DNA from 3 places in the Faecalibacter sp. genome. Region 2 is predicted to be linked to each of the others. Evidence: riboswitches for the same ligand, from Rfam matches in the RefSeq annotation. Region 2 holds a riboswitch; each other region holds the start of a gene.
What was found. Region 2 has a riboswitch for cobalamin ahead of AC1QSP_RS05015 (TonB-dependent receptor). Riboswitches for the same ligand answer to the same signal wherever they lie in the genome.
Positions count from the first base shown of each region.

Region 1 (2,279 bases), 1.2 Mb from region 2:
GAATTAATTCACTATCAAACGCTTCATCAATTGTACAATCGATAGCATGGGCTTTTCTAAATTCAATATGTCCTTTTGTTGTATCAAAATGTGAATTTCCAGGAATAACATTTCCTTCTTTGACTAAGGCAGAAAATAATACGTTTTCTGCAGCACGTCCTTGATGTGTTGGTAACACATATTCATATCCAGTGATCTGATTTACCGTAGATTTTAATTTTTGAAACGATTGCGATCCAGCATAGCTTTCATCACCTGTCATCATTGCTCCCCATTGTTTATCAGACATTGCTCCTGTTCCGGAGTCAGTTAATAAATCAATAAAGACTTTTTGACTTTCAAGATTAAATAAGTTATAATCTTTTTCTTTGATCCATGCTTCACGCTCTTCACGTGTCGAAGGATAGATTTCTTCCACCATTTTTATTCGAAATGGTTCAGCGAAAGGTAGTTCCATCATTTTTTTGTTTGCTTTTGAATGTTAAATTTATAAAAGCTAAACGAGAAAAATGACTAAAAATTGGAGTAAAATAAAAAATCCTTAACGCTATAAGGTTAAGGACTTTATTTTTTTCTGATTAATTAGTCAATTACGGGAACTGGTCTTTTATTTTCGTTGATGGCAACTAAAGTAAATGTACCTGTAATGGCTTTATCACGACCATCTCTGTACATACTTTCAATAAAAACATCAATCTGTACATCTAAACTTGTACGACCTACACGTACTACTTTCCCTACGAATTCGACTAATGTACCTGCAGGAATTGAATGTTTAAAATCAATTTTATCACTACTTACCGTTACAATAGGCTTACGACAAAAACGCGTTGCTGTCATAAAAGCGATTTCATCCATTAAATACATTACTGCACCACCAAACATTGTTTTATGGTGATTTGTATCTCCAGGAAAAACAGCTTTAAAAACACGTGTTTCAGATTCAATAATTCGTTGTTCAATTAACTCCTCTCTTGTTTTACTTTCCATTTCTTTAATCATATCTACACACTACTTCTATTAAAATGTATATGTGATAATGTTTTTGTGGTGATTGAGAATAAAATCTCATTTGAATAGAGCTTCAATCCGCGAAAGCATTATCCATTAGGCCCATCAATTGGTAATCTGACTTTTCATGCGATCATGAATTACAGTTGCGCGACAGTTCGTGATTTTCACACGATTCCCCAATTGTTGAGTCCGAGCATTTTGCAAAGATAGAGAGATTCGTGTAAAGGAATGTTTTAATTAACGTATTATTTTATTGCATAATTCTTGTACCTTCAACATCAACTGATTTAAAAAACGATGAAAATAAAATTGATTAAAAATTTAATCCATAATGATAGAGAGTGGAACGACTTTATTTCGAGCTCGAATAACTTAACCAATAAAGTTATTCAAGATGTCAATTTCTGTACAAAAAATGTAGATTGGGAGAATTTAATATTAGACAATACTTCCTTTTTAGGATGTACCTTTCGCAAAGATGAAGCTATTCCATTAATTGAAAGAGGCGCATTTGTTTATCCTAAATTTAAGGATTTGCCTTATAATCCGTATCGAGGGAAATTATATTCATGGCAAGAATTAATGGAAGGATATTCAAAAGATCATGACAATAGTATAGATATTAATATTTATAAACATTTTATAAAACATAAATACAATCCACCCGTTTCAGAAGCCTTAGCTCAACGGCTACACGATCATTCCATTGATGATGCATTAAGAAGAATCCTAGAATATGATGACTTAGGCATGACGAAGAAAAAAGTCGTGGGATTTATGGGAGGTCATTCTACAAGAAGAGGAATACAATTTTATACCGAAACAGCAATTGCAGCACAATTAGCCACTCAAAAAGGGTATTATGTAGTAACTGGTGGTGGTCCTGGAATAATGGAAGCTGCTAATTTGGGTGCATATATGGGGAATTATTCTAAACAAGAATTATTTGATGCGATATCGATCTTAAAGGATTTAGATTTTGATAATATAGAAAATCCTGATTATTTAGCGAAAAATTTTCAAGAAAGATCGTTAGAAGTTTTAGCGAAATATCCGAATGGAGCAGAAAGTTTAGCTATTCCGACTTGGTTTTATGGGCATGAGCCGTCTAATTTATTTGCCACTTATATTGCAAAATATTTTTCGAATAGTATTCGTGAAGACATATTGCTTACCATTAGTTTATATGGATTAGTCTTTGCACCAGGTAGTGCAGGAACAACACAAGAAATTTTTCAAGAAGCTGCTCAGAATCATTATGGTAC
Region 1 is NZ_CM169987.1:2,339,576-2,341,854, forward strand. It holds gene tnaA (tryptophanase TnaA) at 1-457, opposite strand, end outside; gene AC1QSP_RS10970 (acyl-CoA thioesterase) at 583-990, opposite strand; adenosylcobalamin (AdoCbl) riboswitch at 1,072-1,217, opposite strand; gene AC1QSP_RS10975 (LOG family protein) at 1,312-2,279, shown strand, end outside.
Region 1: linked by a shared signal. The riboswitch ahead of AC1QSP_RS10970 (acyl-CoA thioesterase) and the one ahead of AC1QSP_RS05015 (TonB-dependent receptor) in region 2 are both predicted to bind cobalamin.

Region 2 (2,279 bases):
CTACTAATTGCGTATAACGTTGTGGATAAGAAAAGTTTTTTAATGTCGCATCCAATTGATTGTATTGAAAATCATAAGCTACATTCATATCCCAATTGGATTGGATTTTATAGTAATGAGCCGACGAAAAATAAAATTCTTGTTGGGTATATTTATTTTGTGTTTTTATGGATGAAACAGTATCAACATAATGCGTAAAGTCGTGCGCATATTTTAGATTGATTCGCGATTCAAATTTTCCCCATTTTTTTTGGATACTTCCTTGTGCAAAATAATTTTTATCCGTTAAAGTTTGTCCTTTTGCACCAAATCCATTCCGAATAATGGCAGCGGGTATACCACGATCAGACAAATAACTATAGCCTTTTACATTCCAATTTAAAGTTCCGTGCTGACCATAAAATCCAACTTCAAATCTTTTAGCCTCTATTTGCCCATCTTTACGAATAGCAGTTGTATCATGCGCTATACTGTTATCTGCATTTCGTTTTATTACACGAAATTTATATTCTCCATCACTTTTTACATATTCTGTACTGATTGATGTAGAAATTTTATCACTGATTTTATATTCAAATCGTGCTGATGGATTAATCAATTGGATAGATCCAGTCTTGTAACGTACTGTTAAATTGTAATTCTTTGATTCAAAAACTGGTTTTTTAGATTGTAAATAGATGGAGGATGCTGATGCATAATCTTTTGCAGATTGAAAAATGTTACTTTTTTGACCATTATACAACGAAATACTTTCTAAATCATCTAATGAATATTTACCTAAATCCACCACACCATTTTGTGCATTTCCTAATTGTATGCCATCATAATATACACCCACGTGCTGACTTCCCATACTACGGACATCAACCGTCTTCAGACCACCTACACCACCATAATCTTTTAGTTGAACGCCAGAAAAATAGCGTAAGGCATCAGCAACAGTATGACTGTTCAGACGTGTTAATGTTGCTCCCTCTAAAGTTTGAGGCGCAATTAGTTCTAAAGGTTTTGAATGATTGAGATTTACTTGTTGCAAATGATACACAGAATCTTTCACCTCTTGTCCATCAACAAAAGATCCTAATCCTATAATACAAAGGCAACAAAAGTAAAGCTGATATATAGTTCTCATTAGCATTTTACGTTTGTTGCTAACGAGAATATAAAGAAGTTAATTTAAGCTACACCTTTACAGGTATTCAGTTAAATTAGTATTCTTCGCTTTAGGTCCCGAAAGCAAATCAATTCTTATACTCTTGGTAGGTCTTCTGACTTACTCCATTCTAAAAACCTTCCCATTCTTAACTGGAACAGTGGTATTTCTTTTAGAACTTTTACGGAGCTTACAGCAGCGGGTTTGTTCAGGATTTTCACCTGATTCCCTGTTACCGAAATGTTACTTTCGCACCAAAAGTGGTTCAAATGTATCATTTTTTTACTGATTTACAATATGCATTTATGTTAAGGATGAACTTTAATGTTGTCTTTCGCGATCTTAACATTATTTATAAAGAAACAAACATTTGTCATCCTAAACTGGTTACTGTGGTCACTCAAAGTACGGTCCCTGAGGCCCTCGAAGCGCGGTCCCTGAGGCCCTCGAAGGGAGCATAGTCGAAGTTGAGGATCTCATCAAATGAGTAACACTCACAACCCTCAACCCATAACTCTTTCCCCACTTTGAGTAATTTTCGTTGCTCCAGCAAATGAAAATTGTATCGAAAGATTAGACAATAAAAATATTGCCTGAAAATCGCAGACGTTAAGAAAATAAATTGAAGAAGAGATCAGAATGAATTACCGAGCGATAGCGAGTGATTTAATTCATTCCTCGGAATCAATTTAGTTTTAGTCGAAGATTTTAGCAATGTCTTTTTTGGTTCGTTTTTTTGACGAAAAAAATGAACATAGAGTAAATATTAAAATCTGTCACCCTAAAGCACGGCCACTGAGGCTCTCGAAGGGAGCGTAGTCAAAGTGCAAGGTCACATCCAGCTAGTCACCCTGAACAGGTCACTGTAGTCACCCGAAGTGTGGTCCCTGAGGTTCTCGAAGGGAGCGTAGTCGAAGTGCAAGGTCACATCCAGCTAGTCATCCTGAACTGGTCACTGAGCATAGTCGAAGTGGAGGATCTCATCAAATGAGTAACACTCACAACCCTCAACCCATAACTCTTTCCCCACTTTGAGTAATTTTCGTTGCTCCAGCAAATGAAAATTGTATCGAAAGATTAGACAATAAAAATATTGCCTGAAAATCGCAGACGTTAAGAAAATAAA
Region 2 is NZ_CM169987.1:1,097,995-1,100,273, reverse strand. It holds gene AC1QSP_RS05015 (TonB-dependent receptor) at 1-1,132, opposite strand, end outside; cobalamin riboswitch at 1,242-1,427, opposite strand.

Region 3 (2,279 bases), 1.2 Mb from region 2:
CAATCATTTCCTAATTCCAACTGAAATGCTTTTTCGGCTTTTAATGCTTCGTTACCACCAGTTTCCCAAAATAAATCATTGAATGTTGGAATGCGATAATTGTTCGAAACGTTTAAACGGATTTGGTACCGATCGACCGGCTTATAATTGATGCCTAATGCATAAGTAAACGGAACATCATAGACTGATGAGAAGTCTTGTCGAATACTTGCTTCATAATGCAGTTGATCAGAAAGTTCATACTTGTAAAGTAATCCTAATCCAAACATATTACGATCAGATGTCGAAATGTTTGTTCCTAAACCTTTAGAATACGTGTTTTCAGCAATTAAACTCAACGACTGTTTATGCGAGAAGTTATAATTCAAATAATATTTTGCAATCCAATTGTTGACTTCTAAATCTTGTGTGGTTGTACTGTTTCGATTCGGATAAAATTGATTGGATTCGTGTGTATACGCTAATTTTAAATCGGAATTCCAACGGTTGCTTTTCATTAACCATTGGCCCATGATGCGATAATCTTGATTGCTATACATTGTGGGCGTTTCAAACTGATCCGTTAAGCTGAATTCTCGTGATCCAAAATTGAATTGGGAATACAAACGCAATTGATGATCGTTTAATCTAATTCCAGCATGGGCATCGATCGTATTAAAGTAATATTTTCCGTTTCGATTTTTTTTCAGGTGATTATTAATTTTATAATCATTATCCGATTGAAAACGAGCATATCCGACAGTTGAAGTAAAATTATCTTTGGCATAATGCAGTTGATAATTTCCTTGATACGAATCAAAACTCCCGTAATTTAAATCTAAGGATTGAGAAAGTTGGTTATCCCACTTCATCTGATCCATTAAATGAATACTTCCACCGATTGCTCCTGTACCATAGGCGATACTTCCACCGCCAGGTTTCACAATGATAGCATCATAGGATTTAGCATTAATTGGAGAAAAATCAGTTTGTCCATTAATGGAAGAGTTAATATTAATTCCGTTCCAGATAACCGCCGTTTGTGATGCGGAAGTGCCTCGGAAAGAAGGTGAAGAAACCATTCCAACACCGTTTTCTTTGAAATAGACGGGGGATTCAAATTGCAACAATTGGCTCAATGAGGCATTGTTCTTCTTTAAGATGCTATCGTTTAATTTGATTTGCGATTGGCTTTTGTAGTGATGCGATAAAAAAGGATCCGTGAGAACGACTTCTTGTAAATGGATCGAATCACTTTGACCAAAAGCAACGGTCGCAGCTAAAACCAATAAAATGAAATATTTTTTCATATGTTTTGACACCTTTCTCCCCGAAAGTGTTTAAAATTTAGGGTTAACGAATGGCAGGTTTCCTGACTTGTTTCAATTCTTTTAAGCCTTCCCATTTATCTAAAAACAGTGGCGTGAAGTATAAAAAGAATAGTTTTGAAACGTACAGTTGCGGGGACAGTTTTGGATTTGAACCAAATTCCCTTTTAACTCAATTTTCTGAGCACCATTGCATTTACAAAACTAAACGATTTTTTAAATTTTCAAAGATTTAAGGCCTAAATTATTTCTTTAACCCGCTATTTGAGATATAAATTAATATTTCCTAACTTTTTTATTACATTTGCTTTAGGAAAAAAATAAAGTAACGAAATCAAATCACAATGGCTATAAAAACTTTTAGAGAAGTAATCGCTGAAGCAATGAGTGAAGAAATGCGTCGCGATGAATCTGTCTACTTAATGGGGGAAGAGGTTGCTGAATACAATGGTGCCTATAAAGCTTCAAAAGGAATGTTAGATGAATTCGGACCGAAACGTGTTATTGATACTCCTATTGCTGAATCTGGATTTACAGGAATTGCAGTGGGTTCTACATTAACAGGATGTCGTCCTATTGTAGAGTTTATGACATTTAACTTCTCATTAGTTGCAATCGACCAAATCGTAAATAACGCAGCAAAAATATACCAAATGTCTGGTGGACAGTGGAATTGTCCAATTGTTTTCCGTGGACCTACAGCCTCAGCAGGACAATTAGGAGCAACTCACTCACAAGCATTTGAGAATTGGTATGCAAATGTACCAGGACTTAAAGTTGTTGTCCCTTCTAATCCATACGACGCAAAAGGATTATTAAAATCAGCAATCCGCGACAATGATCCTGTTATTTTTATGGAATCAGAGCAGATGTACGGTGATAAAATGGAAATTCCAGAAGAGGAATATTTAATTCCAATTGGAAAAGCAGATATCAAACGTGAAGGGAAAGATGTTACAATCGTTTCTTTTG
Region 3 is NZ_CM169987.1:2,328,736-2,331,014, forward strand. It holds gene AC1QSP_RS10925 (TonB-dependent receptor plug domain-containing protein) at 1-1,289, opposite strand, end outside; cobalamin riboswitch at 1,325-1,514, opposite strand; gene AC1QSP_RS10930 (pyruvate dehydrogenase complex E1 component subunit beta) at 1,652-2,279, shown strand, end outside.
Region 3: linked by a shared signal. The riboswitch ahead of AC1QSP_RS10925 (TonB-dependent receptor plug domain-containing protein) and the one ahead of AC1QSP_RS05015 (TonB-dependent receptor) in region 2 are both predicted to bind cobalamin.